4 regions of the Scandinavium sp. M-37 genome follow, and region 2 is predicted to be linked to each of the others. Evidence: predicted binding sites of a transcription regulator. Region 2 holds the regulator's gene; each other region holds the start of a gene.

The links. The regulator LexA, encoded in region 2, represses DNA repair genes until DNA is damaged. The targets are predictions, from matches to a motif close to TNCTGTATGTACATACAGNA.
Region 1: uvrB (excinuclease ABC subunit UvrB) is a predicted target of LexA. The motif match lies at 3,534-3,553, and genes of this name have one in related genera.
Region 3: sbmC (DNA gyrase inhibitor SbmC) is a predicted target of LexA. The motif match lies at 4,886-4,905, and genes of this name have one in related genera.
Region 4: sulA (SOS-induced cell division inhibitor SulA) is a predicted target of LexA. The motif match lies at 5,088-5,107, and genes of this name have one in related genera.

The regions. Positions count from the first base shown of each region.
Region 1 is NZ_JBIGIN010000007.1:17,957-25,964, forward strand. Features, by position in the region: gene pmrA (two-component system response regulator PmrA) at 1-213, shown strand, start outside; gene pmrB (two-component system sensor histidine kinase PmrB) at 214-1,290, shown strand; gene uvrB (excinuclease ABC subunit UvrB) at 1,438-3,459, opposite strand; gene ACG0Z5_RS07260 (ABC transporter ATP-binding protein) at 4,216-4,938, shown strand; gene bioD (dethiobiotin synthase) at 4,913-5,602, opposite strand; gene bioC (malonyl-ACP O-methyltransferase BioC) at 5,595-6,350, opposite strand; gene bioF (8-amino-7-oxononanoate synthase) at 6,337-7,491, opposite strand; gene bioB (biotin synthase BioB) at 7,488-8,008, opposite strand, start outside.
Region 2 is NZ_JBIGIN010000009.1:87,929-95,936, reverse strand. Features, by position in the region: gene malM (maltose operon protein MalM) at 1-247, shown strand, start outside; gene ubiC (chorismate lyase) at 439-936, shown strand; gene ubiA (4-hydroxybenzoate octaprenyltransferase) at 950-1,819, shown strand; gene plsB (glycerol-3-phosphate 1-O-acyltransferase PlsB) at 1,906-4,326, opposite strand; gene ACG0Z5_RS09160 (diacylglycerol kinase) at 4,455-4,823, shown strand; gene lexA (transcriptional repressor LexA) at 4,933-5,541, shown strand; gene dinF (MATE family efflux transporter DinF) at 5,637-6,956, shown strand; gene ACG0Z5_RS09145 (CsbD family protein) at 7,105-7,314, shown strand; gene zur (zinc uptake transcriptional repressor Zur) at 7,392-7,913, opposite strand.
Region 3 is NZ_JBIGIN010000027.1:29,143-37,150, forward strand. Features, by position in the region: partial or broken gene ACG0Z5_RS17785 (LysR substrate-binding domain-containing protein) at 1-398, shown strand, start outside; gene yoeI (membrane protein YoeI) at 530-592, shown strand; gene ACG0Z5_RS17795 (APC family permease) at 582-1,940, shown strand; gene sbcB (exodeoxyribonuclease I) at 2,007-3,431, opposite strand; gene dacD (serine-type D-Ala-D-Ala carboxypeptidase DacD) at 3,615-4,787, shown strand; gene sbmC (DNA gyrase inhibitor SbmC) at 4,926-5,399, shown strand; gene ACG0Z5_RS17815 (FUSC family protein) at 5,500-6,558, shown strand; gene ACG0Z5_RS17820 (DUF496 family protein) at 6,723-7,058, shown strand; gene ldtA (L,D-transpeptidase) at 7,229-8,008, shown strand, end outside.
Region 4 is NZ_JBIGIN010000042.1:24,325-32,332, forward strand. Features, by position in the region: gene fabA (bifunctional 3-hydroxydecanoyl-ACP dehydratase/trans-2-decenoyl-ACP isomerase) at 79-597, opposite strand; gene ACG0Z5_RS21245 (AAA family ATPase) at 667-2,424, opposite strand; gene matP (macrodomain Ter protein MatP) at 2,609-3,061, shown strand; gene ompA (porin OmpA) at 3,162-4,214, opposite strand; gene sulA (SOS-induced cell division inhibitor SulA) at 4,569-5,066, opposite strand; gene ACG0Z5_RS21265 (TfoX/Sxy family DNA transformation protein) at 5,284-5,913, shown strand; gene yccS (YccS family putative transporter) at 5,894-8,008, opposite strand, start outside.

The DNA of each region.
Region 1 (8,008 bases), on a different contig from region 2:
GAGTACGCCCTGCTCTCGCGCCTGATGGCCAAAGCGGGCAGCCCGGTACATCGCGAAGTGCTGTACAACGATATCTATAGCTGGGACAACGAGCCGTCGACCAACACCCTCGAGGTTCACATTCATAACCTGCGTGACAAAATCGGCAAATCGCGGATCCGCACGGTGCGCGGTTTTGGTTATATGCTGGTGAAGACCAGTGAGGATGCATAAATGAGTCTGCCGTTTCTGCGTAACGTGCAGTGGACCATGCGCCGTCAGCTGCTGCTGACAATCGCCGCCATTCTGCTGGTGTGTCAGGTGATCAGCGTGTTCTGGCTGTGGCACGAAAGCCAGGAGCAAATTCAGCTGCTGGTACAAAGTGCCATTGACGGGAACAACAACCGCAAACACATTGAACACGAAGTACGTGAAGCCGTCGCCAGCCTGCTGGTGCCGAGTATGCTGATTATCGGTCTGGCGCTGTGGATTTCCCTGCAGGCCGTCAAGCGTATTACCCGTCCGCTGTGGGAGTTACAGCAAGAGCTTAACAGCCGCACCCCGGATAATCTGAAGCCTATCGACCTGCCAAAATCGGTCAGCGAAGTGGATGCCGTCACCTCTGCCATCAATCAACTGGTCGAACGCCTTAATCAGACGTTAGAGCGTGAACGCCTGTTTACCGCCGATGTGGCGCATGAGCTGCGTACCCCGCTCTCCGGGCTGCGTCTGCATCTTGAGCTGATGGCGAAATCCAACCGCGTGATGGTTGACCCACTGTTACAACGTCTGGATCAGATGACGCAGAGTATTTCGCAGCTCTTGCAGCTGGCGCGCGTCGGCCAGTCATTTTCAGCGGGAAGCTATCAGCGCGTGCCGCTGGTCGTCGAAGTGGTAGAGCCGATTCAGGACGAGCTGGAAGCGATGCTCAGCCAGCGCGGACAAACCTTAGCCTTGCCTGTCGGTAAGCAAGAGGTCACGGTGTCAGGAGATGCCACGCTGCTGCAGGTGTTATTGCGCAATCTGGTGGAAAACGCCCATCGCTATAGCCCGGAGAATTCGACGATTACGGTCACGATTGATGCCGGGATGATGGCGGTAGAAGATGAAGGGCCTGGGATTGATGAAGCTAAAAGTGGCGAACTCAGTAAAGCGTTCGTACGAATGGACAGCCGCTACGGCGGTATTGGTCTGGGTTTAAGCATTGTGACCCGCATCGCACAGCTGCACGACGCGCAGTTCTTTTTGCACAACCGTCAACCCGGACCGGGCGTGAAAGCGTGGGTTAAATTTCCACGCCGTTCACGTTGATTAGAATGTCAGGATCCACTGGTGGAAGAAGCCAACCACAATCAGGAAGGAAACCAGTACGGTCAGCGTGGTGAAGAAATTGTCTTTTTGCATGGCACTGTCCTCATTAAACTGAAGACAGTGTCGTCGATAAAGATTAACGCAACATTAAGACGCGGCGATAAACAGATCGCGCAGCTGATGCAGGCGGTCGCGCACTTCGGCGGCTTCTTCAAACTCGAGATTTTGCGCGTGCTTCATCATCTGCGCTTCGAGTTCGCTGATTTTCTGCTGCAACGCTTTCGGCGTCAGCGCCAGTTCTGCCGCCTCAGTCTGAGCAGCCGTTTTCGATTTGCCGCGACCTTTACCGCGCGTTTTCGCCAGACTCTCGCCCAACGACAGAATATCGACCACCTTCTTGTTCAGGCCCTGCGGCACGATGCCGTTTTCCAGGTTGTACTGCTCCTGCTTCTCACGACGACGCTCGGTTTCACCCATCGCTTTCGCCATTGAGTTGGTGATTCTGTCGGCGTAGAGAATTGCCTTGCCGTTGATGTTACGCGCCGCACGACCGATGGTCTGGATAAGCGAACGTTCAGAACGCAGGAAGCCTTCTTTATCGGCGTCCAGAATCGCCACCAGCGACACTTCCGGCATATCAAGACCTTCCCTTAACAGGTTGATCCCCACCAGCACGTCAAACTCGCCAAGGCGCAAATCACGGATGATCTCCATCCGCTCGACGGTGTCGATATCCGAGTGCAGGTAGCGCACGCGTTCGCCGTGTTCTTCCAGATATTCGGTCAGGTCTTCGGCCATGCGTTTGGTAAGCGTAGTGACCAGCACGCGCTCATTAATCGCTACGCGCAGACGAATTTCTGACAGCAGGTCATCCACCTGGGTGCCGACCGGGCGCACTTCAATAACAGGGTCCAGCAGACCGGTAGGACGCACCACCTGATCGACAACTTCATCGCCGGATTTTTCCAGCTCGTAATTACCCGGTGTCGCCGATACGTAGATAGTTTGCGGCGCCAGGGCTTCAAATTCTTCAAACTTCAGTGGACGGTTGTCCAGCGCCGACGGCAGGCGGAAACCATACTCCACCAGGGTCTCTTTACGCGCGCGGTCGCCCCGGTACATGCCGCCAATCTGTGGCACGGTAACGTGGGATTCGTCGATCACCAACAGGCCATCGGCGGGCAGATAATCAAACAGCGTCGGCGGTGGCTCGCCCGGCCCACGCCCGGAGAGATAGCGCGAGTAGTTTTCAATGCCCGAGCAGTAACCCAGCTCGTTCATCATCTCGAGGTCGAACTGGGTACGCTGCGAGATACGCTGCTCTTCCAGCAGTTTGTTGTTTTCCAGCAGCACCTTTCGGCGGTCTGCCAGCTCAACTTTGATCTCTTCCATTGCCTGCACAATGCGTTCGCGCGGCGTAACGTAGTGCGTTTTCGGGTAGACGGTAAAGCGCTGGAGGGTGGATTCCAGCTGCCCGGTCAGCGGATCAAACAGCGACAGCCGTTCAACCTCTTCGTCAAACAGTTCGACGCGCAGCGCAATGTCGTCAGATTCGGCCGGGAAAATGTCGATAACTTCCCCGCGCACGCGGAATGTCCCGCGCTGGAATGCCTGATCGTTGCGGGTGTACTGCAACTCTGCCAGACGACGCAGAATCGAACGCTGATCGATAATCATGCCCACCGTCAGGTGCAGCATCATCTTCAAATACAGATCAGGGTCGCCCAGACCGTAAATGGCAGACACCGAGGCCACTACGATCACGTCGCGGCGCTCAAGCATCGCTTTGGTCGCTGACAGACGCATCTGCTCAATGTGTTCGTTCACCGATGCATCTTTTTCGATAAAGGTATCCGAGCTGGGAACGTAGGCTTCCGGCTGGTAGTAGTCGTAATAGGAGACGAAAAACTCGACCGCGTTATCGGGGAAGAACTCTTTCATTTCGCCGTACAGCTGCGCGGCGAGAGTTTTATTCGGGGCCAGCAGCATGGTCGGGCGCTGGAGGTCGGCAATCACGTTGGCGATAGTAAACGTTTTCCCTGAGCCCGTTACCCCGAGCAGCGTTTGATGCGCCAGACCATCTTCCAGCCCCTCTTCCAGGCGACGGATGGCCTCGGGCTGGTCGCCTGAGGGACGGAAAGCAGAATGCATTTTGAACGGTTTACTCATGAACGACAACCTGATGAAGGGAAACGGGCGGACGATTAATTCTACTCGTCGCACCAAAATTTGCCAATAAAAAACACTGGATATAAAAACAGTAACGCATTAGGGTATTTGTGTTAGCGCTGTCATCTGCGATCAACTGCGGTGAAAATTTCCGCTGTGACGAGATAAAACACCGGGCGGATCGGGTTATCCCCAGAACATTGTCGTATTTAACATTTGTCAATAAGGGTGATGAATCTTTTATGGCAGCCGGTGACACTTTTCTTACAGGCATTGCTTTTATTAAACACATTGATAAATAAAGGAAATATCGAAAAGCCGCGTTTCGCATCAATTTGGGTGCAGGCCGCGTCTTCTCTAGCCTATCGCAAGTTTTCTAACTCTCATGCACATGGTTATCCACAGGAATAGTGGATAAGTGTCTGCAGCCCAACTCCCCTGCCACTCGCGCAACACGAATCGAGCCCCTCAAAGTCATCGCGAAAAATTTTTTATCGCTATTTTTTGTCTTTAATCATGCAAAACGCCCGCTGTTGCGCAACGAGATGGCGCTCACAAAACCAGCGTTATCACTGCACCATCAGCCGACACCCTCTTTCATTCACAGCACTGACAAAGTGCAACGGCACGGTTAAAAACGCGAACCACTCCCCTCTTTTTTAGGTAGAAATCCGAAATATGCGGTCATTGCGCAAAGCCTTTTCTGTTCTGGCAAGGGATTTGCAAAACCCTAAGCCACAACGTAAGGAGATGCCGATGTTGAGTCTACGCGCAGTGAATCACTATTACGGAAATCAGCATATTCTGTGGGATCTCAATCTCGACCTTGCCCCCGGGAAGTGTACCTGCGTGCTCGGTCTACCGGGCATGGGAAAGACCACGCTGGTGAACTGTATTGCGGGCTTTCAGGCTATCGAGAGCGGCACCATGTTCTGGCAAGAGGCCAGCGGGCCGCCGCGCGACCTGCTTACCCTTTCCCCACCGCTGCGCGCGGCGATGGGTATCGGCTATGTGCCGCAGGATAAGCGGATTTTCTCGCAGATGACGGTGGAAGAGAATCTACAGATAGCGATGCGAGCGGGCCACGAAGGCACCGGCGCGGTAGGCAGTGATATTTTTGACCTGATGCCGGAGCTGTATCCGCTGCGTCAGGTCAAGGGGGCGGCGATGTCCGACGATGACCAGTATCAGCTGGCGCTTGCCAGCGCGTTGGTTACCCGGCCCAAACTGCTGATCCTCGACGAACCGACGCGCGGGATGGGGCTCGGGTTTATGCACAAGCTGGGCGAATGCCTGCTACGTCTCAATCGCGACCTGGGGCTAACGGTGCTGCTCGCCGAACAGCACCTGCCGTTTATTCGTCGGGTGGCGGATACCTTCTGCCTGCTGCATCGCGGGCGTAACGTCGCGCAGGGCACGGTAAATCAGCTTGATACCCGGCTGCTGGAGCAATTTATGTCCCCGGACGAAGCGCCGTAAGGTCGAGATACTGTCCCGGCTCTGCGGCCTCTGGCCCCTGTTCCAGATAAGGAATTTCTCCCAGCAACGGCGCGGGTAGCATCCGCGTCAGGGTCGCCAGGTATTCGGCGTGACGTTTACCCGGCGGGATAACGTCATTGGCAATCCAGCCCGCGAGGTGCAATCCGGCCTGCTGCACCGCCTGCGCGGTCAGCAGCGCATGGTTGATACAGCCGAGCTTCACGCCCACCACCAGGATCACCGGCAAGCGCTCGGTTTGCACCCAATCGGCAAAGGTATACGAGGCTGATAACGGCGTAAACCAACCCCCCGCCCCTTCGACCAGCACCCACTCCGCTTTCTGCGACAGCGCCTGCAGCCCTTCGGAAAGCGTACGCGCCTCTATGGGTCGACCTTCATCTGCGCTAATGATATGCGGGGAGGTCGGTTCCGCAAAGGTGTAGGGATTAACCTCAGCGTAGCTCAGCGCCACCGCGCTATGACGTTGCAGCGCCAGCGCGTCGGTGTTGCGCAACCCATCGGCGGTCATTTCGCTACCCGATGCCACCGGTTTATAGCCTGCGCTGCGATAGCCCGCGCGGTTTGCTGCCTGCAAAAGTGCGCAACTGGCAACGGTTTTACCGACTTCGGTGTCGGTGCCAGTAACAAAATAACGTTCAGTCACGACGTATTACTCCGGTAAAAATATGGTACGTCAGGGCGCAACGCCCCTGTTGTTTCGGCCACGCCAACTGAATTTGCTGCAAATGGCTGCGGGTCAGGGTGTACGCCGCCCGGCCCTGATGCAGATGCGTGGCGCCAATGCCTTTCAGCGAGCGCATCGCGCTCAGGGCATCGTCAAAGGTCAGGCAGAAAGTGTGCGTATGATGCTGGCAGCGATAACCCGCCAGGGCGGCAACAATCTCGGTCTGAGTTAAAAAACGATTGGCATGCGGCTGGCGGTCGATGGGCTGCCATGCCTGATGCAGTTCCGGCAGCGAATCCGCCACCAGAGTGCTAAACGCCACCCGCCCCCCCGGACGCACCACGCGGTACAGTTCGCTCAGCGCCGTCGGCAGCGAGTCACACCACTGCACCGCGAGGTTGCTCCAGGCCAGGTCGTACTGCTCATCAGCCAGCGGCATGGCTTCAATATCCGCCTGAACATAGTGTTGCGCCGAATGCTGGTACAACGCCTGGTCCAGCATTTGCGAGGAGAGATCCAGTGCCGTGACCTGGCTTCCCACGTCTGTCCAGTAGCGACTCATACTCCCCGGCCCACAGCCCGCATCCAGCACCCGGTTGAACGCCCGTCCGGGAAGCTGTGCCAGCAAGGCCGCGGCGCTCTGGCGCTGGAGTTCATCGTGTTGCTGATAGTGACTGGCGGCCCGGCCAAACGCGGCCGCAATCGCTGATTTATTAACGGGCGGCATCCAACACCTCCAGTAACTGGTCGATATCCTGCGGCTGATGGGCGGCAGTCAGAGTCACCCTCAGACGCGCCGTCCCCGCTGGCACCGTCGGTGGGCGGATAGCCGTCAGCCAACAGCCCTGCTCGCGCAGACTTTCCGCCAACCGTAATGCCCGGGTATTTTCACCGACGATCACTGGCTGAATGGCGCTGTTCGATGCCGTAAGCTGCATGGAGAGCTGGTCTGCTCCCTGGCGAAAACGCGCGATGTGGCGGCGTAACGTCTGGCGGCGTGCTTCGCCCTCTGCACTGCGGATAACCGCCAGCGCCTGACTGAGTGCCACCGCCTGTGCGGGCGGCATACTGGTGCTGTAAATCAGGTGACGCGCGAACTGCAGCAGATAATCCGCCACCGCATCGCTGCACAGCACCGCCGCCCCGCTCAGGCCAAACGCCTTCCCGAACGTCACCACCAGTAGCTCAGGATGGACGCCCTGTGCGGCGCAGCTGCCCCGGCCGTTGTCCCCGCTGACGCCAATCCCGTGCGCATCGTCCACCAGCAGCCAGCCGTTGGCTTCGCGGGTAACGGCAGCGATCCCGGTAAGCGGGGCGCTGTCACCGTCCATACTGAAAATGCCTTCGGTGACCGCCAGTTGCAGGCCCTCGATGGGCTTAGCCAACAGGTTTGCCAGCTGCGTGCTGTCGTTATGGGCGAAGCGGCGCAGCTGCGCCGGGCTATGGCTGGCCGCTTCAAGCAGCGAGGCGTGGCTCAATTTGTCCGCAACAATCCGGTCGTCTTTGTGCATCAGGGCAGCAATCACCGCCTGATTCGCGGCGAAGCCAGAGATAAACAGCAGCGCACGCGGATAGCCCAGCCACTGCGCCAGTTCCTGCTCAAACTCCTGATGCGCTTCGCTGTAGCCGGTAACATGTCCGGACCCGCCGCTGCCGGTGCCGTAGCGCTCAGCGCCCTGCTGCCAGGCGGCGACGATCTGCGGATGCTGGCTCAGACCGAGGTAATCGTTGCTGGAAAAATTCAACCAGCGGCGTTCCCCCTGAACCAGCCAGCGTCCTGCGCCGTGGCTGACCGGCAGTCGACGACGAAACGCATCGGCCTGGCGCCGTGCCGTTAGCGCAGTGTCGATGCGTTGCTGCCAGTTCATACCGCCGCCGCGTTGTAATACGTTTCGGTATCCGGCGTCAGCAGCGCCTGTTCGAGTTTTTGCTGCTGTTCGATATCACCCGCCAGCACCGCCGTCTGCTCTGGATTGATCCCCAGCTTGCGGAACAGCAGCAGATCTTTGTCCTCTTCCGGGTTCGGCGTGGTCAGCAGCTTACAGCCGTAGAAAATCGAGTTGGCTCCGGCCATAAAGCACATCGCCTGGGTCTGCTCGTTCATCTTTTCGCGTCCGGCAGACAGACGCACGTGCGAGGTCGGCATCATGATCCGCGCCACGGCGATGGTGCGAATAAATTCAAAGGCATCAACGTCTTCGTTGTTTTCCATTGGCGTACCTTTGACCTTCACCAGCATATTGATCGGCACGCTTTCCGGTGGCGTCGGCAGATTCGCCAGCTGCAACAGTAGCCCGGCACGGTCGGTCACCGTTTCGCCCAGGCCGACAATCCCGCCCGAACAGACTTTTATCCCGGCGTCGCGCACTTTGCCGAGGGTGTCGA
Region 2 (8,008 bases):
TTACAGCGCACCTGCGGCCGCCCCGGCGACGGCGGCAGTCGCAGCCTCAGCCACCGCGGCATCAGCACCGGCAGTGAAGAGCGAACCGGTTCTCAATGACACCGAAAGCTATTTCAACAACGCAATTAAACAGGCTGTGGAAGAGGGCAATATCGATAAAGCCCTGAAACTGTTAAACGAAGCCGAGCGCCTCGGTTCGACTTCAGCGCGTTCCACCTTTATCAGTAGTGTAAAAGGCAAGGGGTAAAAACATCTCCCCACATTGCTGATGTTTAGGCCCTGGCCATTCGGTGCGTCTCCCTCGACGCACCGTTTTTTCTGACGCAACGGCGGATGTTGCATCCCTGTTGCGCCGCCGCGCGGATATTAACGTTTCTTCCTCCCGCTAACCCTTTTCTACGATACAATGCCGATAAGTTTTGTATCGGAGAGTCTGGCATGTCACACCCTGCGCTGGCGCAGCTGCGTGCACTACGCTATTACACCACCCTTCCGGAACTCGATGCGGCGCTGCTCGACTGGCTGCTGCTGGAAGATTCCATGACCAAACGTTTTGAACAGCAGGGCAAGCGCGTCACCGTGACGCTGGTGCGTGAAGATTTCGTGGGTCAGGATGAGGTCGCCGAAGAACTGGCGCTGCTGCCCGCCGAGCCGCGCTACTGGCTGCGTGAGATTTTGCTCTGCGCCGACGGCGAACCCTGGCTTGCCGGGCGAACGGTGGTGCCGGAATCTACCCTGTCGGGACCGGAGCTGGCGCTGCAACAGCTCGGCAAAACCCCGCTGGGGCGCTACCTGTTTACCTCATCCACCTTAACCCGTGATTTTATTGAAATTGGTAAAGATGCAGAGCTGTGGGGGCGTCGTTCCCGCCTTCGGCTGAGCGGAAAACCGCTGCTGTTAACCGAGCTTTTTCTGCCTGCGTCGCCGCTGTACTGAGAGGAAGAGAATTATGGAGAGGAGTCTGACGCAAAATAAGCTCCAGGCTTATAGCCGTCTGATGCGTATTGATAAGCCGATAGGCTCGCTGCTGCTGCTCTGGCCGACGCTGTGGGCGCTGTGGGTAGCCATGCCTGGCGTACCGCCGCTGTGGATCCTCGCGGTGTTCGTGGCGGGGGTGTGGATGATGCGTGCCGCGGGCTGCGTGGTGAACGACTACGCCGACCGTAAAATTGATGGTCACGTCAAACGCACCGCCCATCGCCCGTTACCGAGCGGCGATATCAGCGAGAAAGAGGCGCGCATCCTGTTTGTGGTGCTGGTGGTGCTCTCGTTCCTGCTGGTACTGACGCTCAACACCATGACTATTCTGCTGTCGGTGGCCGGTCTGGCGCTGGCGTGGGTGTATCCGTTTATGAAACGCTACACCCATCTGCCACAGGTGGTGCTGGGCGCGGCGTTTGGCTGGTCTATCCCGATGGCCTATGCCGCGGTCAGTGAATCGTTGCCGCTGAGCTGCTGGCTGATGTTCCTGGCAAATATCTGCTGGACGGTGGCCTACGATACCGAATATGCGATGGTTGACCGGGATGACGATTTAAAGATTGGCGTCAAATCTACCGCGATTCTGTTTGGCAAACACGACAAGCTGATCATCGGGATTTTACAGGTCTTATCGCTGGGATTGATGGTGGCGGTCGGCTGGCTGAGCCATCTGAACTGGGAATTCTACTGGTCGATTTTCATCGCCGGGGCGCTGTTTATTTATCAGCAGAAGCTGATTAAAAACCGCGATCGTGATGCCTGCTTTAAAGCGTTTATGAACAATAACTACGTGGGGCTGGTGTTGTTTATCGGTCTGGCGATGAGCTATATGCTTTAACCTCTTCCCGGCGGCGAAATGCTTGCCGGGCAAAAACAAAAAAGCCGGAGCAACTCACATTGCTCCGGCTTTTTTACGCGCTAAGGTCAGGCGTCCTGATTGGCGCTCTCGACGGTCAGACGCACATCGGAAGCAATCAGCTCCGCCAGCATCTGATACACCTTCAGCGTTTCCGCCGGTTCGGCATCGCCGGTATCACTGATGTATCCTTCGTCACGCAGGGTCAGCACCAGGGTACTGAACACCGCTTTATCGAAGAACTCCGGCGCGTTGATGCCATGCAGCACTGACAGGCGTTGTGCCACGGTGCGGCTCTCTTTCTCCAGCGTGCTGCGGTTGATGGACGGATTCGCACTCAGTAGCCAGAAGGTAATGGCGTAGCGTTGCAGCGTTTCACGGGCACCGGCAGCCAGCAGTTGCAGGGTACGGGAGTGCGACGGATTGACGCTAACGTCGTCATTCTCAACGGTGATCAGCGCCTGACGCTGCATCTCGGCCAGCAGCAGGTCGATAACGCCCGCCAGCTCGTCTTTTTCCCAGCGCAGGAACAGCTCGGCTTTCAGCATCGGGTACAGCACTTCCACATGTCGCACCATCTCCGCGCGGGAGATTTTGCGATGCTGGGTCACAATCGCGGCCAGCAGCGACGGGATCATCAGCATGTGAGTGATGTTGTTGCGATAGTAGGTCATCAGCACTGCCTGCTCGCGCGGCAGGATGATGATATCGCCGATGGTGTCTTTCTCGACTTCGAACTTGTTCATCTGCAACGCGTGATCGATAAGCTCACCGGCGGTGGCAGAGGGCACGGTGGAATCCGAGGAATACGGCACATTGCGCATCAGCTGCAGATAGCAATCGAGCTGCTCGGTTAGCTGTTCACGGGTCAGCGAGCGCTGACGCGAGGCCAGCAGCGCCGTCACACACAGGTTCATGGCGTTGGCCGCCCCGGCGTTGTTAATGCGCACCATCAGGTCTTCGGCGATGTTGTTCACGGTCGGCGTCAGCCAGGCCGGACGAATGGATTCAATCGGGTCGATGGACTCCCGCCACTCCGGCACGTGCTGGTTGAGATAGGTCATCAGCGGCATCGGTTCGCCAAAGTTGACGTAGCCCTGACCGAGATTACGCAGTTTGCTCAGGCCGCGCAGCATCTGCGGCAGGCTCTCTTTCTCTTTGGTCGCCCCGCGCAGCTCTTTGGCGTAGGTGCCCACTTCCATCACGTGCTCGTAGCCGATGTAAATAGGCACAAGGGTGATTGGACGGGTGCCGCCACGCAGCATTGCCTGAATGGTCATAGACAGGGTGCCGGTTTTCGGATCCAGCAGACGACCGGTACGGGAACGCCCACCTTCCACGAAGTACTCAACGGAATAGCCGCGGCTGAACAGCTCGCCTAAGTATTCGCGGAATACGGTGGAATACAGCTTGTTACCCTTGAAGGTACGACGAATAAAGAACGCGCCCAGGCGGCGGAAAATCGGGCCCGCGGGCCAGAAATTCAGGTTGATGCCGGCGGCGATATGCGGCGGTACCAGGCCCTGGTGATAAAGCACGTAAGAGAGCAGCATGTAGTCCATGTGGCTGCGGTGGCAGGGCACATAGACAATCTCATGGCCGTCGTGCGCCAGCTGACGCACGCGCTCGGCGTTATTGACGTTGATCCCCTGGTACAAACGGTTCCAGGTGAAGCCGAGTACGCGGTCGGTGAGACGAATCATCTCGTAAGAGAAGTTGGCGGCAATCTCTTCCATCAGCGCAATGGCGTTCTGCTGTGCTTTTTCATGGGAGATTTTCTTGCTACGCGCTTCGTCTTCCACCGCACGGGCAATCGCTTTGGACGCCAGCAGCTTATTGAACAAGTCCTGACGGGCTGGCAGACGCGGGCCAACGGCAGCCAGACGCTGACGGGCAAAATGGGTACGCGCTACGCGGGCCAGCTTCTGAGCGATGATTTTATCGGTGCCATGCTCGGTGGCCATGCGGCGCAGCGACACGGACGGCGAGAAACGCACGAAGCTGTCGCGACCAAGCCAGGTCACGGCGAAGAATTTCTGGAAGCCGTTCATCATGCGCAGTGGCGGATTAGCTTCGCCTTTTTCACGGCCCGGTGAGCGACCAAACATCACCGACACAGGGACCATTTGCACATCGAGTTCTGGATTGCTGCGATGCAAATCCAGATAATTATGGAAGAGCTTGATAGACTCTTCTTTCGGCGTGTAATACGTAAACGCGCGCGGCCCGCCGTGAATGAACACGTAGCGCGGCAACACGGTGCCGTCGATCTCCAGCGGTTCCAGTGGATCCGGGAGGTCATGCGCCAGACACTGGGCGCGTAAGGTCAGCAGATCTGCTTTCGAGTTATACGGCAGAACATACATAATTGGGCGTGAGGTATCGAGTCCCAGCTCCTCGGCAGGATTTGCCGGGATAGACTTGCTTTTTACCAGCACGCTTAATGGTAAATTCAGTAATTTATAGTAAATTCGTGGCCAGCCAGACATAAACGATGTAAAGCCTCTGGTTAATCATGCAAATGCGCCGCAAGGATAACAGAAAGTGCACAGAATATCTGTTCTACCACGCGCGGCACACACCGACATTGACGCTAATAATGTAAAAGGTTCTTTTGATGGCAAATGATACCACCGGGTTCACCCGAATCTTCAAAGCGGCAGGCTATTCCTGGAAGGGCTTCCGCGCCGCATGGCAAAACGAAGCGGCCTTTCGCCAGGAGGGAACCGCCGCCATTATCGCCGTCATTATTGCCTGTTGGTTAGACGTGGATGCGATAACCCGGGTGCTGCTGATTGGCTCGGTCCTGTTGGTGATGATAGTGGAAATTCTCAACAGTGCGATTGAAGCCGTGGTCGATCGCATCGGCACAGAACGTCACGAGCTGTCCGGGCGAGCAAAAGACATGGGCTCCGCCGCGGTACTGCTGTCGATTATGGTCGCCGTCTTCACCTGGGTGTCGCTGCTGTGGACGCATTTTCGCTAACGCTCGCATAATTACGCAAACGTCTGGTTTTTTGTGCGTTTTGCGGTTCCAAAATCGCCATTAGCTGTATATACTCACAGCATAACTGTATATACACCCAGGGGGCGGAATGAAAGCGTTAACGACCAGGCAGCAAGAGGTGTTCGATCTTATCCGGGATCACATCAGCCAAACGGGCATGCCGCCAACGCGTGCGGAAATCGCGCAGCGCTTGGGGTTCCGTTCCCCGAACGCGGCTGAAGAGCACCTGAAAGCGCTGGCACGTAAAGGCGTAATCGAGATTGTTTCCGGCGCATCCCGCGGTATTCGTCTGCTGATTGAAGAAGAATCAGGCATTCCGCTGATTGGCCGCGTCGCAGCAGGTGAACCCCTGCTGGCACAGCAACATATCGAAGCACATTACCAGGTCGATCCAGCGATGTTTAAGCCGAGCGCTGATTTCCTGCTGCGCGTTAGCGGCATGTCGATGCGTGATATCGGTATTCTCGACGGCGATCTGCTGGCGGTACACAAAACCCAGGACGTGCGTAACGGCCAGGTGGTTGTCGCCCGTATCGATGACGAAGTGACCGTGAAACGCCTGAAAAAGCAGGGCAGCACCGTTGAACTACTGCCGGAAAACAGTGAGTTTTCCCCGATTGTGGTCGATCTGCGCAAGCAGAACTTCTCCATCGAAGGGCTGGCGGTTGGCGTTATCCGCAACGGCGAATGGCAGTAACCGTCTCGCCAGGCCGGAATTAAGTATTTTCAGTGGCGCCGTTCTGGCGCCATTTTGTTATCTTTTTTACCTCATTCACTCTCACAGGTTTTCTCATGTCGCTATTCACCGCTGCGGACAAGGCATTGTGGCGTCTCGCGCTACCGATGATTTTCTCCAACATTACCGTGCCACTGCTTGGGCTGGTGGATACGGCGGTTATCGGCCATCTCGATAGCCCGGTGTACCTCGGCGGCGTGGCGGTCGGATCAATGGCGACCAGCTTCCTGTTTATGCTGCTGCTGTTCCTGCGTATGAGCACGACCGGCCTGACCGCGCAAGCCTTCGGCGCAAAAGATCCTGTTCGCCTCGCCAGAGCGCTGGTACAGCCGTTGCTCCTGGCGCTGGGCGCGGGAGCGGCCATCGTGCTGCTGCGCATCCCGTTGATTGACCTGGCGCTGCATATTGTCGGCGGCAGCGAGGCGGTGCTCGAACAGGCCCGCCGCTTCCTCGAGATTCGTTGGCTGAGCGCGCCTGCATCGCTGGCTAACCTGGTGCTGTTGGGCTGGCTGCTTGGGGTTCAGTATGCGCGGGCCCCGGTGATTTTGCTGGTGGTCGGCAATGTGCTGAACATCGCGCTCGATTTATGGCTGGTGATGGGCCTGCACATGAACGTGCAGGGCGCTGCGCTGGCCACGGTCTGCGCCGAATACGTGACTTTTTTCATCGGCCTACTGATGGTGCGTCGGGTGTTACACCTGCGGGGCATTTCGTGGGCGCTATTGAAAGACGCCTGGCGCGGTAATATTCGCCGCCTGCTGGCGCTCAACCGCGACATCATGCTGCGCTCGCTGCTGCTCCAACTGTGCTTTGGCGCGCTGACGGTAATGGGCGCCCGGCTTGGGAGCGACATCGTCGCGGTCAACGCGGTGCTGATGACCATGCTGACCTTTACCGCCTACGCGCTGGACGGCTTTGCCTACGCGGTGGAAGCCCACTCCGGCCAGGCGTATGGTGCGCGGGATGGCAGCCAGCTCTTGCAGGTCTGGAAAGCGGCGTGCCGTCAATCCGGCATTGTCGCCCTGGCGTTTGCGCTGATTTATGCCCTGGCGGGGGAACACATTGTCGCCATGCTAACGTCCATCACTGAACTGCGTGAACTGGCCGATCGCTACGTTATCTGGCAGGTGGTTTTACCGGTAATAGGCGTGTGGTGTTATCTGCTTGATGGCATGTTTATTGGTGCGACGCGTGGGGCGGAGATGCGTAACAGCATGGCGGTAGCGGCGGCGGGTTTTGCCCTGACTCTGCTCACCGTGCCCGTTTTCGGCAACCACGGATTGTGGCTGGCGCTGGCGGTATTCCTCGCTCTGCGCGGCCTGGCGCTGGCGTGGATTTGGCGGCGTCACTGGCAACACGGAACCTGGTTTTCGTAGCCGCTTCGTTTTTAGTCGATGGTTAAAGATTCTGAATAATCTCCAGCTGGCAAAATCCTTACCTATACTGAATATCACGTCCAGCAGAAAACAGTGTTTTACGGACGATGTTATTTCACTCTCTCCACCGAACTAAGAGGAATGGATCATGAATAAAGACGAAGTCGGCGGTAACTGGAAACAGCTCAAAGGTAAAGTGAAAGAGAAATGGGGTAAGCTGACCGATGATGATTTTACCGTCATTGAAGGTAAGCGCGACCAGCTGGTCGGGAAAATCCAGGAGCGTTACGGCTATGCGAAAGATCAGGCCGAGGACGAAGTGAAAGACTGGGAAACCCGCAACGATTACCGCTGGTAAATAAATGCACTACCCGTGCGTACACGGATGTACAACCCTCAGGGCGGCTTAAAGGCCGCCCAATCTTTTTCTGGCGCTTATTTCTGACCCGGTTTGCGTTTGATGAGGATAGTATGATCGTGACCGCAGCAGTCCTGCGTGCGGCAAGCTTCCACTTCGACACACCCTGAACACAGCCCATGGGCTTCAATAACGTTATGGCGCAGCGCGAATCCCATCCGGGCCGCCAGCGCATGCATAATGTCTTCCACCCCGTCAGCCGCTTCTTCCTTCACCACGCCACAGCGATCGCAGATAAACATCGCCGATGTATGCGAGGGTTTATCGAACAGATGGCACAGCACATAGCTGTTGGTGGACTCCACCTTATGCACAAATCCCTGCTCGAGTAAGAATTCCAGCGCCCGATACACGGTCGGCGGCTTGGCCTGTGGTTCGCTCACTTTCAGCAGGTCCAGCAGGTCATAGGCGCTGATCGCACCCTGTTGCAGCGTCATCAGGCGGAGCACTTCGAGGCGTTGGGGTGTCAGTCGCACGCCACGTTGGGCGCAAAGCCTTTCGGCCTGCACGAGCATGTCTTGTGGAGTGGAGTTGTCCATAGGCGCCTCGAATCGGGTGTAAAGTAAACGCCTACTTTATCATGTTTAGGCCCAAACGCCGATAACCTGCCGAGTGTGCTATACATGACCCAACA
Region 3 (8,008 bases), on a different contig from region 2:
CTGTCCGGCCTTCCAGCAGTTGCTGGATGATCAGGAAGCGATCACCGTTTTTGATTTCAAAACCAAGCTGGAGCTACAAATTACCGGCATCGGCTGTGGTTATTTACCCCGTTATCTGGCGCAGCGTTTTATCGACACCGGTGCGCTGGTGGAAAAACAGGTAGCGGCTCACGTTGCGTTTGATGCGGTGTGGATTGGCTGGAACGAACAGACGGCGGGGCTGGCCAGTGCCTGGTGGCGAGAGGCTGTTTTAGCAAATAGTGCTATCGCGGCCGTGTACCAGCGCGGCAGTGATGAATAATCAGGCAGTTGTGCGCAAGAATTTATTGCTGGACTTCTCATTCTCTTGTTTTTGTCAGGAGATGGGGGCAAAATACGCGCCAGAAAAAAAGGAGTAACCGACGCAATTTTAAAAGGCGTCGGTTATTTTTTTGTTTTCGAAACACTCATTCAAACAAGAGGCCGGGCTTCGTACCGGATAGATACTTACTTAAAAATCGACAGTTGTTGTCGCTGAGGATCCACACAAATGGGGCAATTTTTTGCTTACGCGACGGTTTTCACCGTAAAGGGGAATAGCCATGTCGCATAACGTTACTCCAAACACCTCTCGCGTGGAACTACGTAAGTCTCTTACGTTGATTCCGGTTGTTATGATGGGTCTTGCCTATATGCAGCCTATGACGCTGTTCGATACTTTCGGTATCGTATCTGGACTGACCGATGGTCACGTCCCGACAGCCTATGCATTCGCTCTGATAGCCATCCTGTTTACTGCATTAAGTTACGGTAAGCTGGTTCGCCGCTATCCGTCAGCGGGTTCAGCCTATACCTATGCCCAGAAATCCATTAGCCCGACGGTTGGCTTTATGGTGGGTTGGTCTTCGCTGCTTGATTATCTGTTTATGCCGATGATCAACATCCTGCTGGCAAAAATTTACTTTGAAGCGCTGGTGCCATCGGTACCGTCGTGGATATTTGTTGTCGGGTTGGTGGCCTTTATGACCATCTCGAACCTGCGCAGCATCAAAACCGTGGCTAACTTCAACACCCTGATTGTGGTGCTGCAGATGGGTATCGTTGCCGTTATCGTCGGCATGATCATCTGGGGCGTCTACAACGGTACGGGTGCAGGTACGCTGACCAGCAGTCGTCCGTTCTGGTCTGATGGCGCGCATATCACGCCGATGATCACCGGTGCGACGATTCTGTGCTTCTCGTTCCTGGGCTTTGATGGGATCTCTTCTCTGTCTGAAGAAACCAAAGATGCTGAACGCGTTATCCCGAAAGCTATTTTCCTGACGGCGCTGATTGGCGGGATGGTATTTATTGTTGCTTCTTACTTCCTGCAACTGTACTTCCCGGACATCTCTCGCTTTAAGGATCCAGATGCGTCACAGCCTGAAATCATGCTGTACGTTGCGGGTAAAACCTTCCAGTGGGGCGTGCTGATTTTCTCCAGCGTGACCGTACTGGCATCCGGTATGGCCGCACACGCAGGCGTATCTCGTCTGATGTATGTCATGGGCCGTGATGGCGTGTTCCCGAAAAGCTTCTTCGGTTACGTTCATCCGAAATGGCGTACTCCGGCATGGAACGTGCTGCTGGTGGGTGCGATTGCGCTGCTGGCGATTAAATTCGACCTGGTAACGGCAACGGCGTTGATTAACTTCGGTGCGCTGGTGGCTTTCACCTTCGTTAACCTGTCGGTCATCTCCCAGTTCTGGATCCGCGAAAAGCGTAACAAGACGCTGAAAGACCACTTCAATTACCTGGTATTGCCGGTATGTGGTGCGTTGACCGTCGGTGCGCTGTGGATCAACCTGGAAGAAAGCTCAATGGTACTGGGCCTGATTTGGGGCGCGATTGGCCTGATTTACCTGGCCTGTGTCACCCGTAGCTTCCGCAACCCGGTTCCGCAGTACGAAGACGTCGCGTAAGTCATAGCGATAAAAAAAACCGGAGACATGAACTGTCTCCGGTTTTTTTATACCTGACGTTTAGCCTTAGACTATCTCTTGCGCATACTGATACAGCGCTTTCAGCAGAGCCAGCTTTTCACTATTCCCTTCATACTGCGCGTAAAGCGCTTGCAGCTCGTCGGCGTAGGCTTGCAGATATTCCGGGGTAAACACATTGCGACGATGCTCTAACCAGCGCTGCTGCTCCGTTTCGTCCAACGTGCCGGGGAAGTTACGCGCCCGATAGTTAAACAGCAGCTTCTCGACGCGCGCGTCGGCAAAGGTCAAATCCAGGGCAGGCAGGTTGCGCGGCTCGGTTTCCAGCAGGATTTTCATCGCCGTGCGGTCTGCATCGCTAAAGAAGCCGTTGTACAACTGAGTATCAATGTTGTCAGAGGGTACGAACGGTTCCGCTTCGGCGAAAATGGCGACCACTTTGTCGCGAACCTGCGGGTTATCGCGCAGCACTTTCAGATTATCAAGACACTGCTGGCGATTGATACCCAAGCGGTCCGCATCTTCCGGGCGCAGGGTATTGGCCTGGGCCAGAATAGGGCATTTGTTCAGATGCACCAGCTTCACCGGCACGGCCGCCAGCTCGCCGAGATCGGCTTTCGGGGTGTACAAACGCCCGCGTAATTCATCCGCGTTCAACTCGAGGAGGGGCGAGATGTCTCCCGCCAGATCGACCATAATCACCGCATTGCGGTTATCCGGGTGCCAGGCAAGCGGGGCTACCCAACTGGTGTTGCCGCGCCAGGCGCCGAACATGCCGGAGATATGCACCAGCGGTTTCATCTGCGGCACATCAATCAGCGTCGCCAGTTTGTTCTTGCCACGGTAGGTGTAGAGATACTCAAACAGCCGCGGCTGACGCGTTTTAACCAGCTTCGCCATCGCGATAGTGGCGTACACGTCGGCCATCGCGTCGTGGGCGTTGCTGTGTTCAATCCCGTTGGCTTTGGTCAGGTGTTCGAGCCGGAAGCTTGGCAAACCGTCGTCGTTCTCTGGCCAGTTAATCCCTTCCGGGCGCAGCGCGTAGCAGGCGCGCATTACATCGAGCAGATCCCAGCGTGAGTTATTGTTCTGCCAGCTCCAGGCATACGGGTCGTAGAAGTTGCGATAAAAGATATTGCGCGTGACTTCATCATCGAAACGGACGTTGTTATAGCCCACCACGCAGGTTTTCGGCACGGTAAACAGGTCATGAATACGACGGGCAAAAGCCGCTTCGTTATCGCCTTTTGCCAGCGCTTCCTGCGGGGTTATCCCGGTTATCATTACTGCCTGAGGCTGGGGCAGATAATCGTCAGCGGGCTTGCAGTAGAACACCTCGGGTTCGCCGATGATGTTGAAATCAGCGTCGGTGCGAATGGCTGCGAACTGTGCTGGCCTGTCCAGCTGCGGGCTGGTGCCGAAGGTTTCATAATCGTGAAACAGGAATCCGGCTTGCGGTTGCGTTTCTTGCATGGTCTGTCTGTTACCCGTGAGCGCGTTAGCCGGTTATGGTAAACGATTTGCCTATTCATCAGAAGCGGAGAGGGGCATTCTCGCGGCGTCGCTCGCAGGAAATGTCATATTTTCTTGCAATTAAACGCTGTCACGAAGGCGCAACTGCCGTAAAAAGAACGGGAATTTGAGAACGTTGAGGACTTGCTGTTGAAAGGCCGTATTTTTATTACTGTTTCTTTGCTCGCATCGAGCATTTCCTGCGCAGTTGCCGCAGATTATATTCCCGCACCGGTCCAACCTCCCGCTATCCAGGCTGCTGCCTGGGTGCTGATGGATTTCACCACAGGCCAGGTTCTGACTGCCGGTAATGAACACCAGCAGCGTAATCCCGCCAGCCTCACTAAGTTGATGACCGGGTATGTCGTGGACCGCGCTATCGACAGCCACCGTATTTCACCCGATGACATCGTCACCGTCGGACGCGATGCCTGGGCCAAAGGCAATCCAGTGTTTGACGGCTCATCGCTGATGTTTCTGAAAGCAGGCGATCGGGTGAGCGTCCACGATTTGAGCCGTGGCCTGATTGTCGATTCCGGGAACGATGCCTGCGTGGCGCTGGCTGACTACGTCGCGGGCGGCCAGCCGCAGTTCGTCAACATGATGAATGATTACGTGGAGAAGCTGGGCCTGAAAGATACCCACTTCGAAACTGTGCACGGTCTTGATGCGCCAGGACAGCACAGTTCAGCGTACGACCTGGCGGTTCTGTCCCGGGCTATCATCCACGGTGAGCCAGACTTCTATCATATGTACAGCGAAAAGAGTCTGACGTGGAACGGCATCACGCAGTACAACCGTAACGGTCTTCTGTGGGATAAAACGTTGAATGTCGACGGGCTGAAAACCGGGCATACCGCCAGCGCGGGCTTTAACCTGATAGCCTCTGCTGTCGACGGGAAACGGCGTCTGATAGCGGTAGTCATGGGGGCGCAAAGCTCGAAAGGTCGTGAAGATCAGGCGCGAAAGCTGCTGCAGTGGGGCCAACAGAACTTTGATACGGTGCAAATCCTCCATAAAGGGAAAAAGGTGGGTTCGGAGCGGATCTGGTACGGCTCTCAAGAGCACATCGATCTTGGCACCGATCAGGACTTCTGGCTGGCGCTGCCAAAGGCGGAAGTGCCACACATCAAAGCCAAATACGTTATGGATAAGAAAGAGCTTGAGGCACCGATTGCTGCCCATCAGCGCGTGGGTGAAATTGAGCTTTACGATGGCGATAAGATTGTCGCCCACTGGCCGCTGGTGACGCTGGAAAGCGTCGGCAAAGGCGGCATGTTCTCCCGTTTTAGCGACTGGATGCACCACAAATCCTGACGGTATCGGCCAGACACAGCGCCCTCTTCGGAGGGCGTTTTACTTTTCCGTTCTGTGAAACATCGCACATACTCAATCGGGGCTGTTTGCTAAGTTTTGTATGTATATTTATCCAGTAAACGTGTTAGCGGAGGCAATATGGATTACAGCATCAAGCAGGAAAATCGGCGTGTGGTGGCAGGATTTCACATGGTAGGCCCTTGGGAAAAGACCGTTAAACAGGGTTTTGAACAATTAGCGATGTGGGTCAACGGGCAGAAGATCCCGGCCAGAGAGTGGGTGGCGGTCTATTACGACAATCCCGACCAGGTGCCAGCGGAAAAACTGCGCTGCGACACGGTCGTCACCGTCGATGAAGGTTTTACGCCACCGGTCAACAGCGAAGGGGTGATTGTGACAGAAATCGCGGCTGGGCTGTACGCGAAAGCTCTGGCTCGCGTCGTTGGGAACGACTTCGCTACGCCGTGGTATCAATTCTTCAATAGCGTGTTGCAGGATAACGAGCATGAGCTTGACGAGAAGCCGTGCTTCGAGCTTTACCTCAATGACGGTAACAAAGATGGGCACTGGGATATCGAGATGTATGTGCCTGTTAAAAAACGCGCATTTTAAGGTTAAATAACCTGGTGAATGAAAGGTTATTTGCGCAGGCGTGATGCCAGCGGCAGAAAAACAGATACAATTGTGTTTTCAGTCCTAGCGGAGAGCTGGTGTGCGCGCCGATAAATCGTTAAGCCCTTTCGAAATCCGTTTATACCGTCACTACCGTGTGGTTCACGGCGTGCGTATTGCCCTGGCCTTTGTGCTGACGTTCCTGCTGGTGCGCCTTTTTGATGTGCCAGAAGGGACGTGGCCTCTGATTACTATCGTTGTCATCATGGGCCCAATCTCCTTCTGGGGGAATGTGGTCCCGCGCGCTTTCGAGCGTATCGGTGGCACCATATTTGGCTCCGCGCTGGGTCTTGTGGCGCTAAAACTGGAATTGCTATCGTTGCCGCTGATGATGGTATGGTGCGCGGCAGCGATGTTCCTCTGCGGCTGGCTGGCGCTGGGGAAGAGACCCTATCAGGCTTTACTGATTGGCATTACCCTTGCGGTGGTGGTCGGCGCACCCGCAGGTGATATGCATATCGCCCTGTGGCGAAGCGGGGATGTGGTCATTGGCTCGCTGCTGGCAATGCTGTTTACCGGGATTTGGCCGCAACGGGCGTTCATCCACTGGCGCATCCAGATGGCGAACTATGTCACTGAGTTTAACCGCCTGTATCAAACCGGGTTCTCTCCCAATTTGCTGGAGCGTCCGCGACTCGAACGCCGTTTGCAGAAAATCCTGACCGACGTGGTCAAAATGCGTGGCTTAATCACGCCAGCCAGCAAAGAGACGCATATCCAGAAATCCATATTCGAAGGCATCCAGACGGTCAACCGCAATCTGGTGTGTATGCTGGAACTGCAGATCAACGCCTATTGGGCCTCTCGCACCAGTCATTACGTGATGCTTAACGCGCATACCCTGCGCGATATGCAGACCATGACGCAGCAGACGTTGCTGACCATCGCCCACGCGTTGTATGAAGGCAACCCGCAGCCCATCCTTGCTAACAACGAAAAGCTTAACGAGATAGTGACGGAATTGCGCCAGCTGATGCGCGAGCATCAGGACGAAAATCTGGCTGAAACCTCGATGCATGGCTATGTATGGTTAAGTATGGAACTGGCACGACAGCTGGAACTTTTGTCGCATCTGATCTGCCGGGCGTTGCGCAAATAACATCCATATGATCAGGGTTTACCCTGTGCTTGTTTCGATTCAGCTGCGTTTAGGGTTATGATGAACCCAGAGCAAAAACCATTGTCATTCACGGCCGCCAGCAGTTATGTTTACCCTTAGCGGCTGTTTTACGAATCCGAATCTCAATTATCAGGGGTGTAAAAATGGAAACAACCAAACCTTCGTTCCAGGACGTTCTGGAGTTTGTTCGTCTGTTCCGTCGTAAAAACAAACTGCAGCGCGAAATTCAGGACGTTGAGAAAAAGGTCCGTGACAACCAGAAGCGTGTGCTGCTGCTTGATAACCTCAGCGACTACATCAAACCAGGCATGAGCGTTGAAGCCATTCAGGGCATCATCGCCAGCATGAAAACCGACTATGAAGATCGCGTTGACGACTACATCATCAAAAATGCTGAGCTGTCGAAAGAACGTCGCGAGATCTCTAAAAAGCTGAAAGTGATGGGCGAATTGAAAACGGCAGAACCGAAAGCCGAGTAAGTTTGCACCTCGCAGTGAGCTGAATGTGAAACCCCGCCGACGCGGGGTTTTTTTATGGCTGAGACAAGGCCATTACCCCCGTGTCAGCCCGGTAACGTAAGGAAGATTGCGCTCCCGATGTGGAGCGCTATAGTAATCGTAGTGCCATCACGTCTGATAATAGGGAAATTATGATCCGTTCGCTTTTGCTTGCCCTGGTGCTCACTGCCGTGACCCACAGCGCTTTAGCGGTGAGTTATCCGCTGCCGCCTGAAGGGAGCCGTCTTATCGGTGCACCGATTACCGTTACCGTGCCGGAGGGGAATACCCAGCCGCTGGAGTATTTTGCTGCGCAGTACGGGCAGGGGTTCAGCAATATGCTGGAGGCTAATCCCGGTGTCGATCCGTTCCTGCCCAAAGTCGGAACGCCGTTGACCATTCCGCAGCAGCTGATCCTGCCGGATACGGTCCGCGAGGGCATTGTAATTAACGTCGCCGAAATGCGGCTGTATTACTACCCGGCAGGGGGGAATACGGTGGAGGTGTTACCGATTGGCATTGGTCAGGCCGGGCGTGAAACGCCGCGTAATTGGGTGACGAAAGTGGAGCGTAAGCAAGAAGCGCCAGCCTGGACCCCAACGGCGAATACCCGGCGTGAATATGCCAAAGAGGGGAAAACCTTGCCTGCGTTCGTGCCGCCGGGTGAGGATAATCCGATGGGGCTATACGCCATTTATATCGGCAGGCTGTACGCTATTCACGGCACCAATGCCAACTTTGGTATCGGTCTGCGCGTGAGTCAGGGATGTATTCGCTTGCGCAAAGACGATATCAAATATCTGTTTGATAACGTCCCGGTGGGAACGCGCGTTCAGCTTATCGATCAACCGGTGAAAACCACCCTGGAGCCAGATGGACGGCGTTGGCTGGAAGTGCATGAGCCACTGTCCCGAAACCGGGCCGAGTTTGAA
Region 4 (8,008 bases), on a different contig from region 2:
CTGTCTCTTTAAAACAAAGAAGCCTCTGCATGCAGAGGCTTCGCCGTTTCTGAAAGCCCTAAAGGGCAATGAAACGAATTAGAACGCAGAGGTGTCCTGGAACAGGCCAACCTTCAGGTCGGTCGCTTCATAGATGCGATGACCGTCAACCAGCACTTCACCATCCGCGATACCCAGAATCAGACGACGGTTGATAACGCGTTTGAAGTGGATGCGATAGGTCACTTTTTTCGCCGTCGGCAGGATCTGACCGGTGAATTTCACTTCACCCACGCCCAGCGCACGGCCTTTGCCTTCACCGCCGAGCCAGCCCAGATAGAAACCAACCAGCTGCCACATGGCATCAAGGCCGAGGCAGCCAGGCATTACCGGGTCGCCAATGAAGTGGCAACCGAAGAACCACAGGTCTGGATTGATATCCAGTTCTGCTTCCACGTAGCCTTTATCGAAGTTACCGCCTGTTTCGGACATTTTAACGACACGGTCCATCATCAGCATGTTGGCTGACGGCAGCTGTGGGCCTTTTTCGCCAAACAGCTCGCCGCGTCCGGAGGCAAGAAGATCTTCTTTTGTATAGGATTCGCGTTTATCTACCATGTTTTCAGTAAGCCTTATTTTGAGTTCGCGACGCAGGATAGCTAACACGTGTACGCTGAACAAGTCCGATCAGTTTGAATGAAACCAGTTCATCCAGCGTAACGCCCACGGGCGATGACGTGTATCCTGCTGATTTGCCTGAGCTATACGTTCCTGAATAGTTTGCAGAAGCGTGGTTTGACCTTCCCCATCCCAAATCAACTGCGTCAGGAGTGGAAGGGCATCGGTCACATCATCTATCGCCCACAGTGAAAATTCACCCGCTTCTACGGCCTGCTGCACATCCTGCGCGAGGCTAAGATGACGCACGTTGGCGGCAGGAATAATGACGCCCTGCTTGCCCGTTAAGCCGCGTTGCTGACAGATGGCGAAGAAGCCTTCAATTTTTTCATTAAGGCCACCGACCGGCTGCGCACGACCGAACTGATCAACGGAGCCGGTAATCGCCAGGCTCTGATTGACCGGCACGTTCGACAGCGCGCTGATGAGCGCACAGAGTTCAGCCATTGACGCGCTGTCACCGTCCACTTCACTGTAGGATTGTTCGAACGTCAGTGAGGCAGAGAAGGGGATTTGTTGATCCAGCCCGAGCTCTGACATCAGGAACGCCTGCATGATCATCATGCCTTTGGCATGGATGTTTCCGCCGAGTTCCGCTTTCCGCTCGATATCGGTGAACTCACCATCGCCAATATGCACTACGCAGCTGATTCGTGAAGGCTCACCGAAGGCTCGCGGGTGACCCGGGAACTCAACCACTGACAGAGCGTTGATCTGCCCAATCTGTTCACCTTCGGTTTCAATCAGGATCTGCTCAAGCAGAATTTCGTCCTGCATGCGCTCGGCAAGGTAGCCTTCACGCCACTGACGCTGATTGAGCATCGTTGCCAGCTGCTCTGCGTTAAAGCGTTTACCCTCACAGAAAGCCGCGGCTTCACGCAGCTGGCGACCAATCCACAGCGGACACAGCGGCAATGCCTGCTGGTCGCCAGTGTAGCGAGCGCCTTCCTGAATCAAAAGCGGCCAGGCATCGGTATCCGGGCCCGGTAGGTTCAGGCCACGAGCGATATGCCACACCCACTGACACCAGAGTTTCTGCGCGTCTTCATCGACTATCTGCAGATTATCTTCATATTCACTGTAGATGGCTTTTTCGCACAGCTCCGGTTCCATCTCCTGGAAGTCCGCCAGCGATTCGCGTTCACCGACCAGCATCACCTTCAGCGACAACGGCATGGAGGGGATTGTGACCGGGAGGGGGCGAGCGTCATCAAAGGTCAGCCAGTCAAAGCGCTGGCGGGAAACGATGTTTTTCAGACGCATCCACAGCAGTGGATGCGAGAGCAGGCTGCGCAATGACAGGATCAGCACGCCGCCGTTAGCCTGATGTACCAGACCTGGCTGGAGCGTGATTTCGCCGTTAAATTGACGGACGCAGCCGAACAGTTGCTCGGCTTCAACCCAATCGGCCTGAATCACCGGGCTCAGGCTTGCGAAGTTGTCTTCTGGCGCTGAGGCGGGGGTCAGGCTGACGGCGTTGCCATTAACCGTGTACTGAACGCCACACAGCGTTGTCGGGCTCTTTCGCAATTCGCGCGTCGCATCCGCCAGCAGTTGCAGGTATTCCGGCTCCTCTGGGGCTTTAACAAGCAGGATGTCAGAGATAGCCTGAGGATAAAGGAATTGATCCAGCGCGTAGTGCAGACGAGCCTGCAGTTCGCTGGGTAAGGAATCGGTTTCGGTGGCTAAATCAGGCTGGGCTAACAGCGTCTGATAAGCTTCAAGGTCAGGGGCTAAATCGCGCCGTGAAAGTTTTGTAATCGTCAAAGTCGCTGTTTTTTAGTCAGATGTAAAGCGGGTGATTATACCTCAAGGCGTCAGTCAGCACACGGGGATTAGCGGGCTACTTTTGTGACGGCGTTAGCCTTGCGAGACAAGGGTGATTTCTTCTCAGCACATCAGCAAAAACCTGTTATCCTGAAATGAGTTACACGGTCACATTGAGATCGCAATGAAATATCAACAACTGGAAAACCTTGAAAGCGGCTGGAAATGGAAGTACCTGGTGAAAAAGCACCGGGAAGGTGAGCTCATCACCCGCTACATTGAGGCCAGCGCGGCACAGGACGCGGTAGATACCTTGTTGACGCTCGAAAACGAACCTGTACAGGTAAACGACTGGATTGAGCAGCACATGAACCCCGGGTTGTTCAATCGTCTCAAACAGACGATTCGGGCGCGGCGCAAGCGGCACTTCAACGCTGAGCATCAGCATACTCGCAAGAAATCTATCGACCTGGAATTTATCGTCTGGCAACGGCTGGCGGGTCTCGCACAACGTCGTGGTAAAACGCTGTCAGAAACGATTGTGCAGCTGATTGAAGATGCGGAAAACAAAGAGAAGTATGCCACTAAGATGAGCACGCTGAAGCAGGACTTGCAGGCTATGTTAGGGAAAGAGTAACAGGGAATAATTCAGGTAAGTTGTAGCCTCAGGCTTATCTATTTCAGATTCGCAGGACAAAAAAAACCCCGCATCGCGGGGTTTTTTATTAGACGATAACTTAAGCCTGTGGCTGAGTTACAACGTCTTTGATGCCTTTAACTTCGATCTCTACGCGACGATCTGGTGCCAGGCAGTCGATCAGTGCAGCGCGAGCTTTCACGTTGTCACAGGTGTTGCCTGTAACTGGGTTGGATTCACCCATACCACGTGGGGAGATCTTGTTAGACGGGATACCTTTAGATACGAGGTAATCGACAACAGACTGTGCACGCTGCTCAGACAGTTTCTGGTTGTAGGAATCAGAACCGATACGGTCGGTGAAGCCCAGAACCACTACGGAACCGTCTTTAGGATCCAGGTTGCTCAGCTGGGAGTACAGCTGATCCAGTGCCTGCTGACCTTCTGGTTTCAGAGTAGATTTGTTGAAGTTGAACAGAACATCAGACTTCAGAGTGAAGTGCTTGGTCTGTACTTCTGGAGCTGGAGCTGGAGCCGGAGCTACAACTGGAGCAACGTCGTTCTGACCGAAACGGTAAGAAACACCTACGCTCAGCATGCCGTTGTCTGGACGAACACCTACAGTGCCAGCGTCGCCGATGTTGTTAACCCACTGGTATTCCAGACGGGTAGCGATATCACGGGTCATAGCCCACTCAACGCCACCAGCGAATACTGGGGAAACACCGGTGTCGTGGTTGTCGCCAGCAACGTTGTTGCTGGAGTCAGCGCGCCATACCATGCCGCCCAGACGGGTGTAAACATCCAGATCGTCGGTTACCGGGTAACCCAGTTTAGCAGTCAGCTGAACGCCCTGAGCTTTGAATGCACCGTTAACCTGGTCGCCTTTATAAGGCATACGGCCCAGCCAGTCATAACCCATTTCGAAACCAACATACGGGTTTACCTGGTAACCACCGAAAGCACCAGCGCCAAGCTGACTTTCGTGGGTTGGACCGTTGTTGTTCAGGGAGCTGTCATACCAACCGGTATCGTGGAACTGAGACCAGCCCAGCTTACCACCAGCATACCAGGTGTTATCTTTCGGTGCGGCCTGCGCTACGGTAGCGAAGCCAGCCAGTGCCACTGCAATCGCGATAGCTGTCTTTTTCATTTTTTGCGCCTCGTTATCATCCAAAAATCGCCATGAATATCCATGTAGAAGTTCACGGTTAAATCCTTCACCGGGGGCGGGACCTAACTATAAGTACGCCATAATCTGTGGCTTAAGCCGATCACCCCTGGCGATGTAAAGTCTACAACGTACTTGGAAACTTACAAGTGTGAAGTCCGTCAGGCATATGAAAAAAAAAGAGTTGTATACACATTATTTAACATTTATGTTGAATTTTTGTTCCGAACAAAATGCTGAGAACCGCACCACACAAGCACTTTCCTAAAATAACCCGTATATAATCATGGCTTATCGATCGCGCAAAAAAAATACCAGGAAAAATCCTAAATTTACTTAATGATACAAATTCGAGTGAATTTTTAGCCCAGGAAACTGTCTCGATGGCTGAGAAGAGGTTCGAACCGGACGCATAATGAACCCCATGGCGTGACCTTCTTCGGCTGCATTAGCGAGCCGATGTTGATCTTCTTCGCTCAATTCTTCAGCAATCCAGCCAATGACAACGCTATAGTTTCCGGTACGCAGTGCACGAATCATTGAATCAAGCGTAGCACCTGGCAGCATCTGACTCACCTGCATCACTTTTGATAGTGGAAGGCCCGAGGCCTGAACCCACTGACGGCTCAATTTTTGCTGCGGGGTGAGCCACAGCTGCCAGCGATCCTGCTGGCCGAGCTGCTGCAAAAGAGGGAGCAGCAGCAGTTGAGTCATCATCGGCTGATCCTCACGATAAAGCACTTCGCTGATAAGCCCAGTGGAACTCTGCTGGGGTTGGTTGACTGCGGTTGCAGAAACCATTGCTTTGCGATTTGCATAACCTGAAGTGTACATTGTGAATCCCGCCCTGTGGGTTACTGTATGAATATACAGTATACCTGGTGGGTTTAAAGATCAACCTCATTTTCTGAAAGCACCTCGCAAAATTGCACAGAATTCCTCCCCTCCGTGAAGAACCTCTTGCCCCCGCAAATGAAGTTGCCTATGGTCGTTTCTAACGGATCCGTTACCCGAACTCTTTCATCTAACTGCATGATTACAGGATATAATCATGGGAAAACTATCATATAAACGGATCTATCAATGTGAGGAATGTTTGTCCTCATTAGGCACCATTCATCACCGCGCATTATTTGGCGGATACAGCCTTTCAATCGATGACACCGTGTTTGCCATGGTGGCGCATGGCGACCTTTATCTCAGGGTGTGTGAGCAAAGTGCGGTCTATCATGCCGCAACGCCGCCACGATTATTAACGCTAGCTAAGCGTGGGCGGCCGATTTCACTGAACTACTACTGGGTGGATGACACACTTTGGCATAACCAACCGCTCTTATTGCGATTGTCTGCGCTGTCCTTACGGGGAGCGCAAAACGAAAAGAGCCTGCGCTGTGATTCGCAGCGGCTGCGTAAGTTGCCCAACATAACTTTTCAGCTTGAGCTCCTGCTGTTTGAGGCGGGAATTCACGATGAGGTGACGCTGCGGCGGTTGGGGGCGATGGCGGTCTGGACTCGTCTTCGCGGCATTCGCAAAGATCTCAGTATCAGCGTGTTATTTGCGCTGGAGGGGGCCATTCAGGGGATCCATGCGGCCATCGTTCCGATGCAACGCCGTCAGCATCTCCAGGAGTGGGCGGAGATGATGACGGCGAAAAGGAAAGTCAGGCCGACTGAGGAGTAACCTGCTGCTGCAGGCGGCAAAACTCAGGTAACAGGCTCACCATTAATCCAATCTGCTGCAGGACCAGCGGCGCTTTGATATCAGACCCGGGTTCAAGATGACGGATCCGTTCCATTAATCCCGCTAACGCACTTTGCACACGCTGCTCGTCTGAGGGCGTGTGATGGAACGCGTCATCGACGTAGCACACCGCATCATCCAGCAGGGCGAGGATATCGGGATTGGTTAACTTTTCCCGGTGGGCGCCCAGCGCCGAAATATAGCTGGTAAAGGTGTGGTTCAGGCACAAAAGTCGGAAAGCGGTTTCACGCATGTCCGCGGTTACCCGAGGCTCGGTCGACATATTAGAAACCACCGACGCCAGTTCCGCATCCCGGTTATGAGCATCGCGACGGGCAATCCGGTAAGCCAGACGGTTATCACGGCCCTGGTGATACTGCTCCAGAATCGCATCCAGATAACGGCAGTTGGCATCGACTGCTCGCGCCATCACCGTCGGCAAGTTACGGAACTTCCAGTCGGGCCAGATAAAGCTGACCGCAGCCCAGGCGATGGCACAGCCTATCAGCGTGTCGATAACACGCGGCAAGGCTACCTCAAAACCTTCGCCCAACAGGTTAAAGCACAGTAGCACCAGCAGGGTGATAAACATGGTGGCATGGGCGTACTGCACGTTGCGGAAAGCGAAAAACAGCACGCCGGTCAGCACAATCAGCAACAACTGACCTTCCACTGACGGCACCAGTAACAGCACTGGCAGCCCAATTGCCACACCTATTAGGGTGCCGATAACGCGCAGCGCCAGACGGTGGCGCGTCGCGTTATAGTTCGGTTGGCACACGAACAGGCTGGTGAGCAAAATCCAGTATCCGTGATGCATCCCGGTAAACTGAATAAAGGCATAGCCGGCGCACAGGACCAGCGACATTCTCACCGCGTGGCGGAAGAGGGCGGAGTCAGATGAAAAGTTGCGCTTCAACCGCAGCCAGACATCGCTGAATCCGTGCAAACGATCGTCGGCCAGCTGCGTCTCGGTTTCACTCTGCGGCATCGCCATTTGCTGCTCAGACTCGATGGTTGCCAGTTGGGCGTCGATGGCGCGCAGGTTGTTCAGTAAAAAGCCCAGCGCTTTCATCTGTTCTTTATCTGCCCCGCTGGCGCTCACGCGTTCCAGGGCTGCATCCAGATGCGCAAAAACACGCTCAAAGCGTGAATCGTGCTGATACGGCGTGCGTAAAAGAATGGAGCGAGAGAGCTGCTGGCAAGCCTGAGACTGCATCGAAAGCAGGCGCTGGAAACGGAACATCACGTCGCTGTAACGGAAGGTATCGCGCAGCGAAGGGTAATGCACATGCGAGGAGCTGGCGCGTTCGTGGATATCCTGGGCAGCAAAATAGTAGTGCAGGGTACGACGTGTCCCGCGCTGGCCACGGTCTCCACGCAGACGGGTCAGCAACGACGCTTTGGTCTGATTAAGCGTCGCGACCAGTTGTCCGTTAGCCATTGCCAGTTCAACCAGCGGGGCCTGGGTTTCATTTTCGATATCCGGATCGAATAATCGGGATTTAAGTTCCAGATAGTGAGCCAACTGTTCATAGCTGCGGGCGAGATTATCCTGCAACGGACGGATCGGGAAAATCAGATGCCCGGTTAAGGTCAGCAGGTTGTACCAAATGGCGCCCGCGAGCAGCAGCAACGGCTGCTGATACCAGTGCTCATACAGCGACACACCGAGCATGGTGTAGATGGCAATCAGCAGTGCGCCAAACGCGATAGTGGCGTAACGCTGACCCAGGCCGCCCAACAGAATAAACCCGCTGGTGGACAGCGTCAGGCCCAGCGCGAATGCCCATGGCCAGGGAAATAGCAGTTCTACCGATGCCGACGCAATGAAAAAGCACACCAGCGTAATCAGCAGATTACGCAGGCGACCTGCCAGTCTGTCGTCGAGGTCCGCCAGCGCGGCGGCAACCACGCCAAGTGTCAGTGGGATGGTGAGTTTTACTTCGCCCAGCCACCACGGCAGGGCGGCGGTCCCGCACAGAGCGATGAAGATTCTGGCGTTATACAGCCAGGCGCTGTTCCAGGTATAGCG